Regions from separate parts of the Kribbella sp. NPDC020701 genome, predicted to be linked through region 3. Evidence: riboswitches for the same ligand, from Rfam matches in the RefSeq annotation. Region 3 holds a riboswitch; each other region holds the start of a gene.
What was found. A riboswitch is a leader RNA that binds a small molecule or an ion and turns the genes downstream of it on or off. The one in region 3 is predicted to bind ZMP and ZTP.

Region 1 (5,468 bases), on a different contig from region 3:
TTCGCCGGCTGGTCGGGGATCTTCAGGCACAGTTGCAGATCGGCGTGGACCGGGCGTCGGCGGATCCGTTCCGGGCGGGGGCGCAGTACGACAACTTCGACGCCGTACCGCATGCGTTCGGCCTGGCCGCGACCGCGCAGCTGTACCGGAAGGTGACCGGTGACCGGCGGTACGACGACTTCGGCAACCAGCAACTCGCCTGGAACTTCGGCGCGAACGCATGGGGTGTGTCGTTCATGGTCGGCGTCGGGCAGAACGCCGAGCGCTGTCCGCATCACCAGATCGCGAACATCCTCGGCCGCGAGCTCACCGGCGCGGTCGTCAACGGGCCGAACTCCGAGGAGCTCTTCGAAGAGGGCCTCGGCGACCACCTCGACGGCATGAACCCCTGTCCCGCCGACGGTGTCGACCGGTACGCCGAGTTCACCGGCCACGGATCCCGGTACGTCGACGACGTCCGCTCCTGGCAAGCCTCCGAACCCGCCGACGACTTCGCCGCGATCGCCGTGTACGCCCTCACTCGCTAAACTCACCCGGTGCTTCAGCCCGACCGGGAGAACGTCCGCGCTGGTCGCCGAGCGACTGCGGTTTCGATCGCGGCGGAGGTGCGGTCGGGGGTCCGGACTGCTCTCGAGGTCGTCGAAGAGGCGCTCGATACCGCCGAGCGCCTCGACCCGGTCTTGCATTTCCTCGAGGAGTTGGATGGTGCCGGTGCACGGGCCGCCGCCGAGCGGTTGGAGCCGGCTGGTCTGCTTGCCGGGGTGCCGTTCCTGATCAAGGGGCGGACGCCGCCGGGCTCGCCGATCGTCGAGCGGCTGCTCGCGGCCGGTGCGATCGCGATCGGTCGGTCGACTCGGGCTCGACCGGGGGCGATCTCGCAGACCTTCGGGTGGAACGGGCGGGATTACACCCGCAATCCTTGGGATTTGTCGCGGTCGCCCGGTGGATCGACGGCTGGTGGAGCCGCGGCTGTTGCGGCAGGCGTCGTGCCGCTGGCGAGTGGTGGAGACAGTGGAGGGTCGTTGCGGATCCCGGCCGCGTTCTGTGGGGTGGTCGGGTTCAAGGGCACGTACGGGCGCATCCCGCGGCCGGGTGGTCGGCCTCTTGGCGGACTCACCACGGCGGGCTTCATCGGGGCCGACCTCGATGACGTGATCCTGGCGACGAGCATCGCCAGCGGTCCCCACCGGCTGGATCCGACGGCGCTCCCGCATTGGCCCGTCCCGTCCGTCGCGAGCTGGCCCGGTGGAGCCGGCGGGGCCGGAGAGTGCGGCGAGGCCGGTGGAGGCGGCGGCGGGGTGCGGGTTGCTTATCGGTCCACCCTTGGCATTGAGCCGGCTGACCCGGCGGTTGACCGGGTGATCCGGGAGCGACTGGCTCGGGCTGACGTCGTGGTGGTCGACGTACCGCTCGAGTTGCTGCCTACCGAGGATGCGTGGTCGGTGCTGTCGGGGCTGGATGCCGGACGGGGCGCTGAGGCGGCCGCGGCGAATCGGGCGCGGGAGGTGCGGGATCACAACAACACCGCGCTCGCGGACCTGTTCGCGGCGGTGGACGCGCTCGTCACCCCGACCACGCTGACTGTTGCCCATGGCTACGATCAGCACGAGGAGAGCATCGTCACCGGCGATCCGTGCTGGGCCTTCAATGTGACTGGGCATCCCGCGGTGAGCGTGCCGGCGGGTCTGGCGGACGGACTGCCGGTGGGTGTTCAGGTTGTCGCGCCGCACGGTGCGGACGACGTTGCCTTGGCGGTGGCACGGCGGATCCAGGTTGCCCTGCCGCGGCCAGAGCTCATCCGTCAGTCCGTGGGCGCTCCGCGCGCCAGTTCTTGATCATCTGGTCGAGGTCGGTCTTGATGAAGGCGAAGAAGTCGGCGGCATCGGTGAGCCGCCGGCCGACGGGGGAGTCGGCGCCGAAGAGGGCGACGCCGGCCCGGCTGCTGGACTCCCACTCGCCGAGGGCGTCATTGCGGCGTTCCAGGATCGCGGCGAAGACATCGTCGCGGATCCGGTAGTGATCCTTGCGTGAACCGGGCAACCGCTCGCGCGAGATGAACGACACCTGGAGCAGCTGACGGACCGCGCCGGAGACGGCAGGCTGGCTGATCTTGAGCGACTCGGCCAGCTCGGCCGCGGTCATCGTGCCGGTCGGGCTGACCAGCATCCGGCCCATCACCCGGGCGGACATCGTCGGGACGCCGCTGTTCGCCAGCACTCCGGCGAAGCGCTCGACGAACTGGCTGATCTCTTCCGGACTGGGCTCCCGACTCATGGTTGAAGAGTACAGTAATCTGATGTATCGCAACTATCACAAACTCCTGATAATTCGACGTTCATGACTCCGACCATGTGGGTCTCGGCAGCAATCGCGGTCGCCGGCGCGGTGCCGGCCGCCGTACTGATGCCGCAACGGAAAACGCCCGCTCCCACAAGCGTGGGAGCGGGCGCGGTGGAACTCAGCTGAGCTCGAGGCCCGGGTACAGCGGGTGCTTGTCGAGCATCTCGGCCGAGGCCGCCCTGGTCTTGTCCGCGACGCCGTCGGCGAGCACGTACTTCGCCTTGGAGGGCGCACCGGCGGACGTCGTCGTCGGCGTGGTCGAGGAGAGGACGTCGACGATGAGCTCGGCGACCCGGTCGAACTCGTCGGCACCGAAGCCGCGGGTGGTCAGCGCCGGCGTGCCGATCCGGACGCCCGAGGTGTACCAGGCGCCGTTCGGGTCACGCGGTACCGCGTTCCGGTTGGTCACGATGCCGGCGTCGAGCAGCGCCGACTCGGCCTGCCGGCCGGTGATGCCGTACGACGAGACGTCGAGCAGGACCAGGTGGTTCTCCGTACCGTCCGTCACGAGCTTCACGCCGCGCTTCATCAGGCCCTCGGCCAGCGTGACCGCGTTGTCCGCGATCGCCTGCGCGTACTCACGGAACGACGGCTGCCGGGCTTCTGCGAGCGCGACCGCCTTGGCGGCCATCGTCTGGCTGAGCGGACCGCCCAGCACCATGGGGCAACCACGGTCGACGGAGTCGGCGTACTCGGGCTGGCAGAGCACCATGCCACCGCGCGGGCCGCGGAGCGACTTGTGCGTGGTGGTCGTGGTGACGTGCGCGTGCGGGATCGGGTCGAAGTCGCCGGTGAACACCTTGCCCGCGACCAGGCCGGCGAAGTGGGCCATGTCGACCATCAGCGTCGCACCGACCTCGTCGGCGATCTCGCGCATCTTCGCGAAGTCCACCTTGCGCGGGTACGCCGAGTAGCCGGCGATCAGGATCAGCGGCTTGAACTCCCGCGCCTTGCGCGCGACCTCGTCGTAGTCGAGCAGCCCGGTCTCCGGGTCGGTGCCGTAGGAGTGCTGGTTGAACATCTTGCCGGAGATGTTCGGCCGGAAGCCGTGGGTCAGGTGACCGCCGGCGTCCAGCGACATGCCGAGCATCTTCTGGTCGCCGAGCGCCTTGCGGAGCTTGGTCCAGTCCTCGTCGGACAGGTCGTTGACGTGCTTCGCTCCCGCCTCGGCCAGCGCCGGGGACTCGATCCGCTGGGCCAGGATCGCCCAGAAGGCGACCAGGTTCGCGTCGATGCCGGAATGCGGCTGGACGTAGGCGTGCGGCGCGCCGAACAGAGCCGTCGCGTGGTCGGCCGCGGTCTGCTCGACGGTGTCGACGTTCTGGCAGCCGGCGTAGAAACGGTGCCCGATGGTGCCCTCGGCGTACTTGTCCGAGAGCCAGTTGCCCATCGTCAGCAAGGTGGCGGGGGAGGCGTAGTTCTCGCTCGCGATCAGCTTCAGCGAGGACCGCTGGTCGGCCAGTTCGGCCTTGATCGCGCCGGCGATGGTCGGTTCCACCGCGCCGATCACCTCGAGCGCGTTGCGATACGCGGCCGATGCGGCGGCGGCATCGAAGGGTTGAGTCATCGTTGTCTCTCCTGCGGTTGCAGTGGGTCGAAGGCACCCAGGCGCACGGTGCCGACGGTTTTCGCTCCCCGGTGGTTCTCCACCTCAGCGCGCCAGTCGCGACGCGGTCACCCTATCGCGCGCTCGATGATCAGCGGGAACTGTGTCGTCCGCGGGAGCGTCCCGAACACACCGCCCCATTCGTTGGCCAGCCGCGACGCGACGAACGCGTCCGCGACCTCGGGCGTCGAGTGCCGGACCAGCAGTGACGCCTGCAGGCACAGGGCCATCCGCGCAGCCAGCCGCCGGGCTCCGGCTTCGGCGTCCGCGGCGTCAGCAAGCGCTTGCAGTACGTCGTTCACCGCGGCGTCCAACCGCTCGTCCGCACCCCGCGCTGCGCCAACCTCCAGCAGCCACGCCTCCAGCGACTCCGGCTTCCGCAGCGCCCGCAGCACATCCAGCGCGTTCACGTTGCCGGAGCCCTCCCAGATCGAGTTCAACGGCGACTCCCGGAACAGCAAAGGCAGCCCGGACTCCTCCACGAACCCGTTCCCACCCAGACACTCCAACGCCTCAGCCACCATGAACGGAGTCCGCTTACAAACCCAGAACTTCGCGAGCGGCAGCGCAATCCGCCGGAATGCTGCAGCTTGTTCATCACCGTTCAGGGAGGCGTCGACAGCAGCAGCAAGACGCATCCCCAGCGCGGTCGCCGCCTCACTCTCGAGCGCCAGGTCCGCGAGGACGTTCTGCATCACCGGCTTGTCGGCGAGCAACCCACCGAACGCCGAGCGGTGGCGGGTGTGCCAGAGGGCTTCGACCAGGGCGCGTCTTTGGAGAGCCGCAGAGCCCAGGACGCAGTCGAGTCTGGTTGCGGCGACCATCTCGATGATGGTTCGGACGCCGGCGCCCTCGTCGCCCAGGCGGTAGCCGATGGTGTTGTGGAACTCGACCTCGCTGGACGCGTTCGAGCGGTTCCCGAGCTTGTCCTTCAGTCGCTGCAGCGCGAACGTGTTCCGGTTGCCATCGGCAAGCACCCGCGGCACGACGAAGCAACTCAGCCCGTCCGGCGCCTGCGCGAGTACCAGGAAGACGTCGACCTGCGGCGCCGAGCAGAACCACTTGTGCCCGTTCAGCTGGTACTCACCGTCGTCCCCGGCCGGCGTCGCGGTGGTCAGGTTCGCCCGGACGTCCGAGCCACCCTGCTTCTCGGTCATCCCCATCCCCGCGAGGACCCCGGATTTCTCCGCGGCCGGCAACCGGCGTACGTCGTACGACGTCGAGGCGAGCTGCGGGATCCACGCCTTCGCCAGCCGCTCGTCCGCCCTGAGCGCGGGGACCGCGGCGTACGTCATCGAGATCGGGCAAACATGCCCCGGCTCGACCTGGGACCAGACGTAGAACCCGGCGGCCCGGGTCAGGTGCGGCGACGGCGATTCGCTCGTCCACGGCGCGGCCTGCAGCCCGAACCCAACCGCGCGCTCCATCAGCCAGTGCCAGGACGGGTGGAACTCGACCTCGTCGATCCGGTTCCCGTAGCGATCGTGGGTGCGCAGGACCGGTGGGTGCTGGTTGGCCGGGA
Region 2 (5,468 bases), on a different contig from region 3:
GAGCAGCACAGCCACCAATCGATCCGCTCGCACCTGCTGATCGTCGCAGACAAACCGCTCACCCGGTGCGCACTTTTGCTACCTGGTGCTTACGGTGCGGCGACCTCCTGGGGTGCGTCTTCGCCGACCAGGCCGTCGATGGACTCTCGGATCAGGTCGGCGTGGCCGGTGTGCCGCGCGTACTCCTCGATCATGTCGGCCAGGAGCCGGCGCAGGTTCGGTGAGCGGCCGTCCGGCCAGACGAGGCTGCCGGTCTGATCGAGACCGCCGTCCGCGATCGCCTCCGCCACCGAGGCACGCGAGCGGGTGACCGCGTCTCGCCACAGCTGCACGAGTTCCTCGGGGGAGTCGTCAGCCGCGGTCCGCCACTCCCAGTCAGGGTCGGAGTCCCAGTCGATCTTGTTCCACGGTTCGCCGGGGTCCCGGCCGTGCAGTCGGTGCGAGAACATGTCGGTCTCGACGAGGGCCAGGTGCTTGACGAGACCGCCGAGCGTCATCGCCGACGGGCCGAGCCGGGCGTTCATTCCGGCCGCGTCCAGCCCGCTGGTCTTCCACGCGAACGTCCGGCGATTGCGCTCCAGTACGCCCAGCATCGTCTCGACCTCGTCGCCCGCTGCGGGCAGTTCCATCACGGTGTTGTAGTCCATGGCCGGCACGCTACGCTCGGTTCCGGACGGTTCACTTCCGGAATGGTGAGGACCTGTGGCGTACGACGTGAGTCCGACGGCGCGGACGTTGATGGTGCTGGAGCTGATCCAGAACAGCCCGGGCATCACGGCCGACCAGCTGGGCGAGAAGCTCGGTGTCTCCGAACGGGCGGCCCGGCGGTATGTCGCGATCCTGCGCGAGGCCGACATCCCGATCGAGTCCGTCCGCGGTCCGTACGGCGGCTACCGGGTCGGTCGCGGACTGCGGCTGGCCCCACTGATGTTCACGACCACCGAAGCGCTCGGCCTGGTGATGGCCGTGCTCGAAGGACCACGCGGCGCCGCCGACCCGGTCGAGAACGCGCTCGGCAAGATCATCCGGGTCCTGCCCGAACACATCGCCCGCTCCACCGACGCCATCCGCCGCGTCCGTGCGCGCGCTCCCGACCCCGGCGTCCGTACGCCGGACCCTGAGATCACCGCAGCCCTGGTCGCCCAGAGCACCGCCGGCCGGCGCGTCATCATTCACTACCGTCGCCACCACGGCGAGGAGTGGCCGATGGACGTCGACCCGTGGGCGGTCGTCGTACGCCGAGGCCGTTGGTATCTCCTCTGCTGGTCGCACACGAAGAATTCCCGCCGCGTGCTCCGCGTCGACAGGATCACCAAAGTCGAGCCGCAAGGCGAGGAATTCACCGCACCCACCGACCTCGACCCACTGGCCGCCGTCGAAGAACACCTGGCCATGGGCTGGAAATACCCCATCGAGGTCATCATCGACGCCCCGCGCGACGAGGTCGCCCACTGGATCTCCCGCAGCATGGGCCGCCTGGAACCCATCGATGACACCCACACCCGCCTCCTGGCCAGCACCGACGAGCCCTACTGGTACGCCGGCCAGCTGACCTCCCTCCCCGCCCCCTACCGAATCCTCCAATCCCCGGAATTGAAGACCGCGGCCCGCAACATAGCCCAACGCTTGCTGGAGGCAAGTAACAGTGAATGAGATCGAGTTTGCGGCGGAGATGTGGTACTGGCGGGGCCCGGCGCCTTGGTATTTCGTCACGGTGCCGGAGGACGAGTGCGCGTATTTCGAGGCGGAGTCGAACTTCGTGACATACGGGTGGGGGATGATCCCGGTGCAGGCCGAGATCGGGGACAGCGTGTGGGACACCTCGATGTTCCCGAAGGACGGGCGGTACATCCTGCCGGTGAAGGCGGCGGTGCGGCGGGCGGAGGATCTCGACGACGGCGACGTACCGACGGTGCGTCTGCGGCTACGGAGTTGGAAGGTCTCCTGAAACTGTCGGCGAGCGGGTCTAGCGTTCGTCGTATACCCGGGAAAGGCAGGGAACGGCATGTCCACGTTGTCAGATCGGCCGAACACGGCACTTGTGGTGATCGACGTCCAGAACGGTGTCGTCAGTGCGGCACACGAGCGCGATCAAGTGGTGTCCAACATCAGCACCCTGGTCGGCAAGGCCCGCGCCGGCGGAGTGCCGGTCGTCTGGGTCCAGCACTCCAGCGAGCACCTCGTGAAGGGCAGCGACGAGTGGCAGCTCGTCCCTGAGCTCAAACGTGACGATTCGGAGCCGCTCCTACACAAGACCTTCGCGGACTCCTTCGAGGACACCGACCTCGAGGACGTCCTCGCCACAGCCGGGATCGGCCGCCTCTTCGTCAGCGGCGCGCAGACCGACGAGTGCATCCGCTCCACCATCCACGGCGCCATGGTCCGCGGGTACGACGTGACCCTGGTTGGCGACGCGCACACCACCGAAGACCTGTCCGAGTACGGCGCACCCACCCCGGACAAGGTCATCGCCCACACCAACCTCTACTGGGAGAACCACCAGGCTCCCGGCCGTACCGCCGCCGTCCAACCCACCGCGGAGGTCACCTTCACCGACTGAGCTTGGGTAGTTTGGTCTCACACGACTGGCGAGGGTGGGCTACCACCGGGGAGTGACGCGACGGGCATCGACCGCCTGGGTGCCGACGGCAACGACATCCCAGGAGAGCTCGTCATGGCACATCGTGTTCTGCACCTGTCCGACACCCACGTCAGCCGCATCGGCCCCGACGAGGACGGCGTCGACGGCCTCGCCGCGCTCAACGGCCTGCTGTACGACGTACGCCGGGTCCCGGAGCTGGATCTGATCGTCGTCAGCGGGGACATCGCCGACGACGGGTCCGAGGAGGGCTGCACCGCGGTCCGCACGGCCGTGGGTGAGTTCGCCGCTGAGCGCGGCATTCCGCACGTCTACTGCACCGGGAACCATGACCGTCGCGAGGGCTTCACGGCCGCGCTCGGCTCGGGACACCTCGGACCCGACGGCTCGTCGATCGGCCGCTGCGCCGACGTCGCCGGTGCGATCGCGGCGGTGAGCGAGGTCGCGGGCCTCCGGGTCATCACCCTCGACAGCCTCATCCCCGACGAGACACACGGTGTGCTCGGCGACGACCAACTCGACTGGCTGGCCGCGGAGCTGGCAACACCCGCGCCGGCCGGGTCGATCGTCGTACTCCACCACCCGCCGATATCCGTCGACGCAATTCCGTACCTCGAGTCTGTCGTCCTGCAAGAGCCCGAGAAGTTGGCGGAAGTTGTCGCCGGGACCGACGTACAAGCGGTTCTGTGCGGCCACCTGCATCACCAATTGTCCGGCCGGCTCGGGGACGTTCCCGTGTGGGTGACGCCCGGCGTGGTCACCCGCGTCGACCTCACGGCCCCCAGCACCCTGGTCCGCGGCGTCCTCGGCGCCGGTGCAACCATCATCGACCTGGGCGGCCCCTTCGCCCCGATGTTCCACACCCTCCACGCCAGATCCCCCCAAGCCGGCACCGAGGTCTACGTCTACGACCCACTCACGGGAGCAGACGCGGCCGAGAACTCCTGAACCAGGCGCGGCACCCGGGGCTCAGCTTCGGGCCCGCGCGATTCAGCATGGGCGGGCCAGCTCACAGAACGGCGGTGTCGGCGAGGGCAGTGAGGAGGGCGCCGATCGCGGGTGGGTCGGGCGGTTCGCCGTACGTCGCGGCGTACACGTGGCGGCGGGACCCGGGGAGCTCGGTGGCGATGATGCCCTCGGCGTGGTGGGCGCGGAGGGCGAGACCGGGCATGGTCGTCACCCCGAGGCGGGCCGCGACGAGCGCCTGCATGACCACCATGTCGTCGGACGTGTAGCTGATCCGCGGCTCGTAGCCCTCGGCGGCGCACAGCGAAACCAGGTGCCTACGGCAACGATCGCAGCCGGCGATCCAGGTCGCGTCGCGGAGCCCGGGCAGCTCGACCGGCTGATCGGTCGACAGCACGTAGAGCGGATCGTCCAGCAGATGATGCAGTCGTATGCCGGACGGTTCCGGCTCGGTCTCGTCGTACCGGAAGACGATCGCGACGTCGATCTTGCCGGTGCGAAGCAGTTCGAGCGCCTCAGGCGGATGCGCGTCGAGGAGGTTGATCTCGAGGCCCGGGTGCTTGTCGGCCAGTGCCGCCACGGCCCGTGGCACGAGTGACCCGATCGCCGACGAGAAGCCGGCCAGGCGGATCCGGCCCGCGCTCAGACCGACGTGAGCGGCGAGTTCGGCGTCGACGGCGTCGATCCGGCCGATGATCTCGGCGGCTCGAGCAGCCAGCAGGCGACCAGCCTCGGTCAGCCTGATGCCACGACCGGCGCGCTGCAGGAGCTGCGCGCCGGTCTCAGCCTCCAAGCGCGTGAGGTGATGAGTGACAGACGGCTGCGAGTAGTGCAGCTCGCGAGCAGCGGCGGTGACCGAGCCGTGACGGGCGACTGCGTCGATGACGCGCAGCCTCGTGACATCGAGCATGTATCAAATCCATCTATGAGTAAGCACGAAACTTGGCATTAGACGTTATGGGTTGACCGGCGCACGCTCAAGACATGACGACAACATCGATCTCCACTAATGAACTGACCGACTTGATCGACGGCGTCCGTACCGCCATCGACCAGCACGCCGACTGGAACGGCACGGCGCAACTCGTGGCCGAGCAACTGCGCCGGCACCTGCCGACTCCCGACGTACTGACCGCCGGGCAGCGAGTCGGCTCGGCGGACCGCTACCGCAGTCACACCCTGCATGTCGAGCCTGACGGTTCGTTCTCGATCATCGCTCTGGTCTGGCGGCCCGGGCAGGTGACCCGGATCCACGACCACGTGACCTGGTGCGTGTTCGGGGTGATCCAGGGCGTCGAACACGAGGACCTGTACGACGCCGACCTGCGGCTGATCGGGCAGAGCGACAACCACGTCGGCGACGTGAGCGGCTTCGCGCCGCCCGGCGACATCCACCGGGTCAACAACACCTCCGACGGCACGGCGATCTCCATCCACATCTACGGCACCGACGTCACCCGCATCGGCTCGAGCGTCCGCCGGTACTACGACTGAGGGCGGCGACCACGCGAGGCCGCCGCCCTAGTCGTTAGCCGATCCAGCGCGCCACTAGTCGAGTTGACGCGCCGCTAGTCGACGAAGGCGTCGAGTACGGCGAGTTCGTTGGAGGAGAGGTGGATCGAGCCGGCCTCGAGGTTCTGCCGCAGGTGATCGGGGCTCGACGTCCCCGGGATAGCCAGGACGTGGTCGCCCAGGCTCAACGTCCATGCCAATCGGATCTGCGCCGGTGTGGCGTTCTGATTGTCGGCAATCTCCTGGATCGCGTCGTTGACCGAGACACCACCGGCCTCCCGAGCATCCGCGGTCAGGGCGAAGAACGGGACGAACGCGATGCCCTGTTCGCCGCAGGAGCTCAGGATGGCGTCGTTCACGCGACCGAAACCGACGCCGTACCTGTTCTGGA
Region 3 (5,468 bases):
GACTTCCCGGTCTCGGCGCCGACTGTCGCCACCCTGCTCGGCCTCGGCGTCGCGATCGACTACGGCTTGTTCCTGGTGTCGCGCCATCGCGAACAGCTCGACGACGGTATGGGCGTCGAACAATCGGTCGGGCGCGCCGAGTCGACGTCCGGCGCGGCGATCCTGGTCGCGGGCGGGACGGTCGTCATCGCGATCCTCGGCCTCTACGTCTCCGGCGTACCGTTCGTCGGTGCCCTCGGTCTCTCGTCGGCCATCGTCGTCGCGTTCACCGTCCTCGCCGCCCTGACCCTCATTCCGGCCCTGCTCGGCCTGGCGAAGCTCCTTGTCCTGAACCGGGAGGACCGCCACCACCTGGCCGAGGAGCGTGAGCTCGAGGCCGGACTCCCGGACGAGCAGGCCGTCGCGGAGCACCGAGCCGACGAGCGCGAGCGGCGCGATCTCAAGCACGAGCAGAGCGCCTTCGCCCGGTGGGGACGCAAGGTGAGCGACCGGCCGTGGCCGTACGGCATCGTCGCCACCCTGGTGCTGCTGATTCTCGCCATCCCGCTGTTCTCGATGAATCTGGGCCAGCTCGATGCGGGCACCGATCCGGCCGGTGACTCGAGCCGGAAGGCGTACGACCTGGTCGCGCAAGGGTTCGGCCCGGGCGCCAACGGTCCGCTGACGGTCGTCGTACAGCTCCCGTCCGGCAGCGCGAGCGACAACCAGACCCTGCTGACCGGTCTCACCTCCACGCTTCAGAAGACCCCCGGCGTTGCGGCTGTACAGCCCGCGAGCACGAACGAAGCCGGTACGACAGCGATCATCACCGTCATTCCGACCACCTCGCCGTCGTCGGCGGACACCGAGGATCTGGTCAACCGGATCCGCGACGACGTACTCGCGGGGCAGAACGAGCCCACGTACGTCGTCGGCACCACCGCCGGGTACGTCGACTTCACCGAGAAGGTGGCCGGCCGGATGCTGTGGCTGATCGGCGCGGTCGTCCTGCTGGCCTTCCTGCTGCTCATGGTCGCCTTCCGCTCGCTGCTGATCGGGGTCAAGGCCGCGGTCCTCAACCTGCTGTCGGTCGGCGCCGCGTACGGCGTGATCGTCGCGGTCTTCCAGTGGGGCTGGGGATCCTCCCTGGTCGGCATCGACGAGAAGGTGCCGATCCCGTCGTTCGTCCCGATGCTGATGTTCGCGATCGTGTTCGGGCTGTCGATGGACTACGAGGTCTTCCTGCTGTCCCGCGTCCACGAGGCCTGGCTGCAGACGAAGGACAGCCATCGCGCCGTGGCCATCGGGATCGGCGCGACCGCCCGGGTGATCACGACCGCGGCGGCGATCATGATCGCGGTGTTCCTGAGCTTCGTCCTCGACGACGACCCGACCGTGAAGATGCTCGCGGTCGGCATGGCCGTCGCGGTCCTGATCGACGCCAGTATCGTCCGGATGATCCTCGTCCCGTCGGTGATGACGCTGCTCGGCGACCGGGCCTGGTGGCTGCCGAAGTGGCTCGACCGCATCATCCCCGACATCCAGCTGGAAGGTGGCGAGCCACCGCCGGCCCCCGAACCCAAACCGCGCGAGACCTCCCCGGTCTAGTGCCGAAACAGGCGTACGCCGGTCGGTGACCAGCTGATCCCACGCTCGGCGCAGGCCGCGGCGACCTCGTCCGATCGGATCGAGCCGCCCGGCTCGGCGATGTGCGTGACGCCGTGCCGCTGCGCCTCCTCGATGTTGTCGACGAAGGGAAGTGCGCCGTCGGACACCATCGAGACGCCGGTCAACGGTTCGGCCGAGTGCCGGGCCCACCACGCCTGAGCCTTCTCGCCGGCCAGCCGTGTGCAGTCCACGCGCGACTGCTGCCCGGCGCCGACGCCGATCGTCATGCCGTCCTTCACCATCACCACAGTGTTCGACTGGGTGTAACGGGCGACGATCAACCCCAGCACCAAGTCCCGGGCCGCGGCGTCCGGCACCGCCGGATCCAGCAGCTCACGAGTCAGCGGTACATCGTCCCGCCGCTGCGTCAGCCGTAGTCCGTAGAACTCGCGGACCTCCGCCGCCGGCGGCTCGAACGCCGGGTCGGCCTCCAGCACCAGGAAGCTCGCACGCTTCTTCGCCGCCAACGTCCCGACCACGCCTTCGTCGTACCCAGGCGCGATGATCCCGTCCGAGACGACCCGCTTGAGCACCCCGGCGAGCTCCGCGTCGACCGGATGCGAGACCGCGACAAAGTCGCCGTACGACGACTTCGGATCGGCATCGCGAGCGCGCAGATAGGCCGCGCTCACCGACGAGCCCAAGGCCGCCCCAGCCGGCGACACATGCTTGTACGACGCAGCCGCCGGCACGCCGAACGCGTTTGAGGCCTCGCGCACGAGCTGCCACCCGGTGAGCGCATCCAGCACGTTGATGTACGACGGCTCGCCAGACACCACCGTGAACGGAGCGCGCGGCCCAGTCGCCACCATGTCCGCGGTCTGATGTGGATTCATCCCATAACGCATCAAGCACCTCCGAGATCGGAGGCGCCCAGGCGGACGACGCCTTGCTGGTTGATTCCGCTCCCCGGTGGTACTCCACCCTCGCCAGTCGCGGTGATCCCCAGCCTAGTCCCGCCAGCTGCCGGTTCAGTCGTAGAGCGGTGCGGTGGTCGCGTACTCACGCAGATACACGATCCGATCCCCGTCGAGCCGGCCTCGAGTCGGTTCACCTGGCACAGCGTAGGCAACCGAATAGAGTGAGCGGCATGGTCGATGTGAAGCCTCGCAGCCGGACAGTGACCGATGGCCTGGAAGCCACCGCCAGCCGAGGGATGCTCCGGGCGGTGGGGATGGGGGACGACGACTGGGCGAAGCCGCAGGTCGGGGTCGCCTCGAGCTGGAACGAGATCACCCCGTGCAACCTGTCCCTGGACCGGCTCGCGAAGGCGGTCAAGGAAGGCGTGCACGCGGCCGGCGGCTATCCGCTCGAGTTCGGCACGATCAGCGTGTCCGACGGCATCTCGATGGGCCATGTCGGCATGCACTACTCACTCGTCAGCCGCGAGATCATCGCCGACTCGGTCGAGACCGTGATGGAGGCCGAGCGACTCGACGGCTCGGTGCTGCTGGCCGGTTGCGACAAGTCGCTGCCCGGCATGCTGATGGCCGCGGCCCGGCTCGACCTGGCGTCGGTGTTCCTGTACGCCGGGTCGATCATGCCGGGCAAGCTCGGCGACAAGGACGTCACGATCATCGACGCGTTCGAGGCGGTCGGCGCGTGTGTTCGCGGCCTGATCACCCAGGACGAGGTCGATGCGGTCGAGCGCGCGATCTGCCCCGGTGAGGGCGCCTGCGGCGGGATGTACACAGCCAACACGATGGCCGCGTCCGCCGAAGCACTCGGGATGTCGCTGCCGGGCTCGGCCGCACCGCCCGCGGTCGACCGTCGCCGCGACGGCTACGCCCGCAAGTCCGGCGAGGCCGCGGTCGGCCTGCTGCGGAAGGGGATCACGGCCCGCCAGATCCTCACCAAGGAGGCCTTCGAGAACGCCATCGCCGTCGTGATGGCGCTCGGCGGCTCGACGAACGCCGTACTGCACCTGCTCGCGATCGCCCGCGAGGCCGAGGTCGACCTGACGCTGGCCGACTTCAACCGGATCGGCGACCGGGTCCCGCACCTCGGCGACCTGAAACCGTTCGGCCGCTACGTGATGACCGACGTCGACCGCGTCGGCGGTATCCCGGTGGTCATGCGGGCACTCCTCGACGCCGGCCTGCTGCACGGCGACTGCCTGACGGTCACCGGCAAGACGATGGCGGAGAACCTCGCCGACATCGCACCGCCCGACGTCGACGGCACGATCATCCGCGCGCTCGACAGGCCGATCCACGGCACCGGCGGCATCACGATCCTGCACGGCTCGCTCGCGCCGGAAGGCGCGGTGGTGAAGAGCGCCGGCTTCGACTCGGACGTGTTCGAGGGTACGGCGCGAGTCTTCGACGGCGAACGCGCTGCGATGGACGCAGTCCCGGAGTTGAACCCCGGCGACGTCGTCGTGATCCGGTACGAAGGCCCCAAGGGCGGCCCCGGCATGCGCGAGATGCTCGCGGTGACCGGCGCGATCAAGGGCGCGGGCCTCGGCAAGGACGTCCTGCTCCTCACCGACGGCCGCTTCTCCGGCGGTACGACGGGACTCTGCGTGGGACACGTGGCCCCCGAAGCGGTCGACGGCGGCCCGATCGCGTTCGTCCGGGACGGCGACCGGATCACCCTCGACGTGAAGAACCGGACCCTCGATCTCCACGTCACCGAAGCGGAACTCGAACGCCGCAAGCAGGGCTGGACCCCGAAGACCCCGGCGATCACCAAGGGGGTCCTCGGCAAGTACACCCGCCTGGTCCGTTCGGCCTCCGAAGGTGCGGTCTGCATCTAAAGACAGTCATCTCATCAAATGAGACAGCTCGGTGCTGAACTTGACCCGGTCGCGGGCCGGAGGCGAATAATGCCTACATGCGATCGATTCTCCTCGTACTTGTGCGGCGCGCCGACTGACGCGACCACCGAGTCGAGCGCGCCCCTTCAGCCAACCGGCGGAAGGGGTTTTTTGTTGCCAGGGCGACTATCTGAGACCCAGAGAAGACCTGAAGACAACCACAAGCGAGGATGGATCGGTCGCGACAGTCAAATCGTGACAGGACATAGGGAAGGCACTCATGAGTGAGCAGCTGACCGGGGCACAGGCTCTGATCCGTGCACTGGAACATGCCGGAGTGGACACCGTCTTCGGCATTCCGGGTGGCGCGATCCTCCCGGCGTACGACCCGATGCTCGACTCGACCCAGATCCGCCACATCCTGGTACGTCACGAGCAGGGCGCCGGCCACGCCGCCCAGGGGTATGCCTCCGCGTCCGGCAAGACCGGCGTGTGCATGGCGACCTCCGGCCCCGGCGCGACGAACCTGGTGACGCCGATCGCCGACGCGTACATGGACTCGGTCCCGCTGGTCGCGATCACCGGGCAGGTCGCCAGCGCCGCGATCGGTACGGACGCCTTCCAGGAGGCCGACATCCGCGGCATCACGATGCCGATCACCAAGCACAACTTCCTGGTCAACGACCCGAACGACATCGCCACCACGGTGGCCGAGGCGTTCCACATCGCCTCCACCGGCCGGCCCGGCCCGGTGCTCGTCGACGTGACCAAGGACGCGATGCAGGCCAAGGTCGACTTCCAGTGGCCGACCGAGCTCTCGCTGCCCGGCTACCGGCCGGTGACCCGCCCGCACCCCAAGCAGGTGCGCGAGGCGGCCCGGCTGATCGCGGCCGCCGAGAAGCCGGTGCTGTACGTCGGCGGCGGCGTGATCCGGGCCCGGGCCACCGCCGAGTTGAAGGAGCTCGCGGAACTCCTCGGCATCCCCGTGGTCACCACGCTGATGGCCCGCGGCGCGCTGCCCGACACCCACGAGCTGCACTTCGGCATGCCAGGTATGCACGGC
Region 4 (5,468 bases), on a different contig from region 3:
CCGCTGTGAGCAAGCAGATCGATGGCGCAGCCGCCGCGGACTCCGCGGCGGCTGCGCTGTCTCGTCCCGGTGACCCGCAGCCGTGGGAGTTGCTGGGAGAAGAGCCGGGGTTTCACCGGTTCCTGACCGTGAACCTGCGGCGCTACCGGATGCCGGACGGGCGCGAGGTCGAATGGGACGTGTTCGGCCCGAAGTCGGCGGACGGGATCACGTCGGGCATCACCGTGCTGCCGCTGACCCCCGACGGCCGCATCGTCACCATCCGGATGTTCCGCGCGGGACCCGACCGGATCGTCACGAACCTGCCCGGCGGTCTGGTCGAGCCGGGGGAGGACCCGGCGCTGGCCGGCGCCCGCGAGCTCGAGGAAGAGACCGGGTACACCTGCGAGTCGCTCGACCTGGTCGGCTGGCAGTGGTCGTCGGCGTCCTCGACCTATCGCAAGTACGTCGCGATCGCCCGCGGCTGCCGTCCGGACGGGAAGCAGGCGCTTGACGAGACCGAGGACTGCGTCCCGGTCGAGCTGACTGTGGATGCTTTCCGCGCTGAACTCCGGACACCGGGCGCGATGACGGGGATCGACGCGGCCTATCTCGCCCTCGATCATGCAGGGCTTCTCCAGGAGCAGTCATGACACCTGAGCCTCAGCAGACCACCCGCCGCGACGACGGGTTCGATCTCGGTGACACCGTCGCGCTTGTGCACGGCTCGGCCACCGATGCCGACGCCGAGCGCGTCGTCCGCGAGACGCTCACGAAGGCCGGCGTACGCACCATCTCCGACGGGCCGGCGGAGGTGACTGTCTGGCTCGGCGGGAGCGCGAGCACGCTCGAGCAGCTCGGTGTCGCGCCGGCCGGTTTGCTGCCGGCCGAGGGGTACGTCGTGGCCGTCGGCGCTCAGCAGGTCGTACTCGACGGGGTCGATGCCCGCGGCATCTATTACGCCGCGCAGACCTTCGCACAGCTTGTCCAGGGCAACCATGTGGACGGCGTCGAGATCCGCGACTGGCCGACAATGCGGTACCGGGGTTCGATCGAAGGCTTCTACGGTACGCCGTGGTCGCACGCGGACCGGCTCGATCACCTGGACTACCTCGGCGCGCACCGGATGAACACCTACGAGTACGCCCCGAAGGACGACCGGTACCACCGCGAGCAGTGGCGCGACCCGTACCCGGCGGACAAACTGGCCGAGCTCGGCGAGCTGATCGATCGCGCCCGGCGGAACAAGGTCGACTTCACCTTCGCGCTCTCGCCGGGCCTGTCGATGCGCTACACCGAGGAGGCCGACTTCCGGGCGTTGATCGCGAAGTTCGAGGCGCTGTACGCGCTGGGTGCGCGGGCGTTCAACGTGGCCCTGGACGACATCGAGTACGAGACATGGCACAGCGCCGACGACGAGGAGAAGTATGGCCCCGGCGGCGGTGGCGCCGGGCTGGCGCAGAGCGAGCTGCTGAACCGGATCCAGCGCGAGTGGGTCGAGACCAAGCCGGACCTCGCGCCGCTGCAGATGGTCCCGACCGAGTACTACAACGTCGACGAGACACCGTACAAGCAGGCGCTGCGGGAGCAGATGGACAGTGCGGTGGTCGTGCACTGGACCGGCATCGGCGTCGTACCGGAGGCGATCACCAGCGCCCAGGCGGCTGAGGCGAAGGCGGTGTTCGGGCACGACATCCTGATCTGGGACAACTACCCGGTCAACGACTACGCGGCCGGGCGGATCCTGCTCGCGGCGTACAGCGGCCGCGAGCCGGGCCTCGCGGACCACGTCGTCGGCGTGATCTCGAACCCGATGAACCAGGCCGGGGCCAGCAAGCTCGCCCTCTACTCGTTCGCGGAGTTCGGCTGGAACCCTGCGACGTACGACGAGCAGGCGTCCTGGCACCGCGCGATCGCGGAAACGGCCGGGGGAGACGCCGAGACGATCGCGGCGCTCGAGATCTTCGCCGACCTCACCACCTACGACGGGAAGCTTCATCTCGCGAACGCCCCGGCGCTGACCGCGAAGACCGCCGCGTTCTGGCGGACCTGGGATGCGGGTGACCTGGCCGGCGCGATCGCGGACCTCGAGCCGTACTTCGAAGCGATCGAGAACGCACCGGGTCAGATTCGCCAGGGCGTGATCGACCCGGCGTTCGCCGACGAGGCGGATGCCTGGCTCGACGCGGCCTTCTACTGGGGTCAGGCGCTGCGCCAGGCCCTTCGCGTCCTCGAAGCCGGCGCCGAAGGTAATAGCTCGGACGTCGCCACCGGCCGGGACCAGATCAACCACCTGGTCACGCAGGCCGAGGAGATCCGTGACATCCGGCTCCCGCACTCCAAGACCCACCCACGCATCGGCGACGGCGTTGCCGACACCTTCATCAGCCGGGTGACCGACTCGGTATCCTGAGCGATGGACCGCGACTGGCGTTGAGGTGGAAGACCACCGGGGAACGGTCTGCCGGAGATCCGGCTGCGCCGCGCGCCTGGGCATCTGACCTGTAGTCGACGCCCGAAGGAGCGCGCCATGACCGCCGAACTGATGATCGGGACCGACATCGCCGCCGAGATGGTGGCGAAGGCGGCCGAGCGAGCCCGCGAACTGCGGGAGCGGACGGGCGTGCAGCCGTGTCTGGCGACCGTACTGGTGGGGGACGACCCCGCGTCGGCGACGTACGTGCGGATGAAGCAGAACCGGTCGAAGAAGGCCGGGATCGCGTCCCGGAGCGTCGTACTGCCCGCGGAGACGACGACCGAGGAGTTGGTCGCCGAGGTGACCAAGCTGTCCCAGGACCCCGAGGTGCACGGGATCCTGCTGCAGCACCCGGTGCCGGCGCAGATCGACGAGCGGGCCGCGTTCGAGGCGATCGACCCGGGCAAGGACGTCGACGGCGTGACGATGCGGTCGTTCGCCGCGATGGCGTTCGGCGATCCCGGGTTCCGGTCCGCGACGCCGGGCGGGATCATGCGCCTGCTCGAGGCGTACGACGTGCCGATCGCCGGAGCACACGCCGTCGTCATCGGCCGCAGCCCGATCCTGGGCAAGCCGGTCGGGATGTTGCTGCTGGCATCGAATGCGACCGTCACCTACACGCACTCGCGGACCACGGACCTGCCGGACATCGTCCGGACCGCGGACATCGTGATCGCCGCGGTCGGCAAGCCGAACTTCGTCCGCGGTGACTGGCTCAAGCCGGGCGCGGTCGTGGTCGACGCGGGGTACAACGAGGGCAACGTCGGTGACGTCCACTTCGAGGAGGCGGCCCAGGTCGCCCGCCTGATCACGCCGGTTCCGGGCGGTGTCGGGCCGATGACGATCGCGCTGCTGCTGGAGCAGGCCGTCGACGCCGCTGAGGCTCAGGCGGGCTGAGTCAGCGGTCGCACCCGCCGTCCTTGTCCCGGCGGGAATGCGGCCGGGCAAGATCGTCGATGCCCTTGTACGCGTACGGATCGCTCCCGGCCACCATCACGATGTCGCGGTAGTCGTGCTTGCCGACATGGACTCCGGATGGCACGGACTGCCAGGGGAGGAGCGACTCCGCGCTCATGTAATGGTTGGCGAGCGCCCGGCGGAGTCCGTGCCGGCCGGTGTTCGGCAATGATCGGTGCAGCAGGTAGCCGTTGAAGATCACCGCCGAACCCGCGGGCACCTCGACCGGGACCGCATCGCCGTCGGTGTACGGGAAGTCGAACGCCTCCACCGTGCAATCGAAGCGGAGATCGTCCTGCTCCCGGTCGGGATAGATGACCCCGCGACGGTGGGAGCCCGGCAGAACCCACAGGCAGCCGTTCTCCACGGTGGCATCGTCGAGCGCGATCCACACCGCGGTCAGCGAGCGATCCCTGGTCGGGATGAAGAACTCGTCCTGGTGCCACGCCTGGCCCGGCTTCCCCTCGGGCTTGATGAACAGCATCGACTGCATGGCCTTGACGTTCGGCCCGATCACCGCGGTCAGCGCCGCGACCACCCGTGGTGCCCGCAACGCCGCGAGCGCCACGTCGGACACCTTGTGCGGCTGGTGGATGCACAGGTACTGGCGCAGGACGTCCTCGGCCGGCTCGGCGGCCGGACCGCCGTCGATGACGCCGAGGTCACCACGGCACAGGGCCTCGGCCGCGGAATGGAGCGCGGTGACCTGGTCGGCCGACAAGGCCTGATCCAGGACGATGAAGCCGTCCCGCCGGAACGACCCGACCAACTCGTCGGTGACCTCGGCGAAGCTGGGTACGGCGGCGACAGGCTGCATCTGATGCTCCATCCGGCTTTAGCGGCGTTGACCGGCTAACGGTCTCAGGGCCCGGCAGGCCCGGCCAATGCCGCTGGCTCGCGCATTACTATCTGTTCGTGACGTCGCGACCGTCGGTGATCAGCGTGAACTCCGTGGTCCAGGTCGCGGACTACGCGCCCGGGGCAACCTATGGGCCCACGCTGCCGGTCAGGGGACACAGCGACCGGTTGGTGGCGACGATGCTGGAGGTCTTCGTCAGCGCTCCAGCCGGCCAGTCGAGCGAGGAGATGCCGGATGCAGTCCGGCGCTTGGTCGAGCATGTCGCGGCGGTGTGGGCCAGGAGTGGCCCGCGGATCATCTCCGTCCCGGAGCTGGCCGCCGCGGCGAACCTGTCGGCGGGACATCTGCACCGGCTCTTCCGGGAGCGGTACGGCCGCGGACCGGCGTACGTCCTGGATCTGATCCGGTTGGCCCGAGCTGCGACCGCACTCCTGCGCAACAACGCGACGATCGCGGAGATCGCATCGGACGGCGGCTACAGCAACCCGTATCACTTCTCCCGCCGCTTCTCCCTCGCGTACGGTCAGCCGCCGGGAACGTCCCGGCGTCGCCGGCAACTGTCGGATCCGCTCGCACCGGTCCGGGAGGCCGGGCTGCTTCCGGTGGCCCGGAGGCTGCTCGAGGCGGCCCGGCGCGGCTGACGCGATGGCACCATCCGAGACGGCTGTCCACGCTCTGACTACCCTGCCCTAGGGTTGGAGACAGACGACTAAGGAGGCGGGCACGTGGCGGTACGGGCGATCCGGGGTGCCACCCAGCTCGACGTGGACGAGCGCGAGCATCTGCTCGAGCGGTCCGCGGAGCTGGTGAAGGCGGTCCTGGAGGCGAACGATCTGGAGAGCGAGGATCTGATCAGCATCCTGTTCACCGTCACGCCGGACCTGCACTCGGAGTTTCCGGCCGTAGCCGGCCGGCAGATCGGGCTGACCGACGTACCGCTGATGTGCATGCAGGAGATCGCCGTGCCGCACGCGCTGCCGCGAGTGGTCCGCCTCATGGTGCACACCGAAACCCCGCGGTCCCGCGAGAAGATCCAGCACGTCTACCTCCACGGCGCGGTAGCTCTCCGTCCCGACCTGACAGGCGCCCAGTGAGTGAGCTCCGTGGCCCGGTGCGGATCGTCGGTACCGGATTGATCGGTACGTCGATCGGCCTGGCGCTGGCGCGGTTGGGAGTCGTGGTCGAACTTGTCGACGC

Region 1: another riboswitch for ZMP and ZTP. It lies ahead of ACZ3HV_RS34485 (glycine hydroxymethyltransferase); the one in region 3 lies ahead of ACZ3HV_RS16735 (5-aminoimidazole-4-carboxamide ribonucleotide transformylase).
Region 2: another riboswitch for ZMP and ZTP. It lies ahead of ACZ3HV_RS11775 (metallophosphoesterase); the one in region 3 lies ahead of ACZ3HV_RS16735 (5-aminoimidazole-4-carboxamide ribonucleotide transformylase).
Region 4: another riboswitch for ZMP and ZTP. It lies ahead of ACZ3HV_RS10670 (bifunctional 5,10-methylenetetrahydrofolate dehydrogenase/5,10-methenyltetrahydrofolate cyclohydrolase); the one in region 3 lies ahead of ACZ3HV_RS16735 (5-aminoimidazole-4-carboxamide ribonucleotide transformylase).

What each region holds. Positions count from the first base shown of each region.
Region 1 is NZ_JBVHFT010000017.1:174,950-180,417, reverse strand. Features, by position in the region: gene ACZ3HV_RS34500 (glycoside hydrolase family 9 protein) at 1-527, shown strand, start outside; gene ACZ3HV_RS34495 (amidase family protein) at 537-1,835, shown strand; gene ACZ3HV_RS34490 (GbsR/MarR family transcriptional regulator) at 1,795-2,274, opposite strand; gene ACZ3HV_RS34485 (glycine hydroxymethyltransferase) at 2,459-3,907, opposite strand; ZMP/ZTP riboswitch at 3,936-4,017, opposite strand; gene ACZ3HV_RS34480 (acyl-CoA dehydrogenase family protein) at 4,015-5,468, opposite strand, start outside.
Region 2 is NZ_JBVHFT010000004.1:322,971-328,438, reverse strand. Features, by position in the region: gene ACZ3HV_RS11800 (helix-turn-helix transcriptional regulator) at 1-15, opposite strand, end outside; gene ACZ3HV_RS11795 (DinB family protein) at 90-647, opposite strand; gene ACZ3HV_RS11790 (helix-turn-helix transcriptional regulator) at 703-1,653, shown strand; gene ACZ3HV_RS11785 (DUF1905 domain-containing protein) at 1,646-1,948, shown strand; gene ACZ3HV_RS11780 (cysteine hydrolase family protein) at 2,006-2,560, shown strand; ZMP/ZTP riboswitch at 2,572-2,648, shown strand; gene ACZ3HV_RS11775 (metallophosphoesterase) at 2,675-3,547, shown strand; gene ACZ3HV_RS11770 (LysR family transcriptional regulator) at 3,609-4,475, opposite strand; gene ACZ3HV_RS11765 (cysteine dioxygenase family protein) at 4,550-5,059, shown strand; gene ACZ3HV_RS11760 (aldo/keto reductase) at 5,134-5,468, opposite strand, start outside.
Region 3 is NZ_JBVHFT010000006.1:237,768-243,235, reverse strand. Features, by position in the region: gene ACZ3HV_RS16740 (MMPL family transporter) at 1-1,587, shown strand, start outside; gene ACZ3HV_RS16735 (5-aminoimidazole-4-carboxamide ribonucleotide transformylase) at 1,584-2,495, opposite strand; ZMP/ZTP riboswitch at 2,512-2,594, opposite strand; gene ilvD (dihydroxy-acid dehydratase) at 2,738-4,405, shown strand; gene ACZ3HV_RS16725 (acetolactate synthase large subunit) at 4,686-5,468, shown strand, end outside.
Region 4 is NZ_JBVHFT010000004.1:97,734-103,201, forward strand. Features, by position in the region: gene prcA (proteasome subunit alpha) at 1-9, shown strand, start outside; gene ACZ3HV_RS10660 (NUDIX hydrolase) at 6-632, shown strand; gene ACZ3HV_RS10665 (beta-N-acetylhexosaminidase family protein) at 629-2,392, shown strand; ZMP/ZTP riboswitch at 2,393-2,481, shown strand; gene ACZ3HV_RS10670 (bifunctional 5,10-methylenetetrahydrofolate dehydrogenase/5,10-methenyltetrahydrofolate cyclohydrolase) at 2,510-3,352, shown strand; gene ACZ3HV_RS10675 (phytanoyl-CoA dioxygenase family protein) at 3,354-4,229, opposite strand; gene ACZ3HV_RS10680 (helix-turn-helix transcriptional regulator) at 4,328-4,912, shown strand; gene aroH (chorismate mutase) at 4,997-5,365, shown strand; gene ACZ3HV_RS10690 (prephenate dehydrogenase) at 5,362-5,468, shown strand, end outside.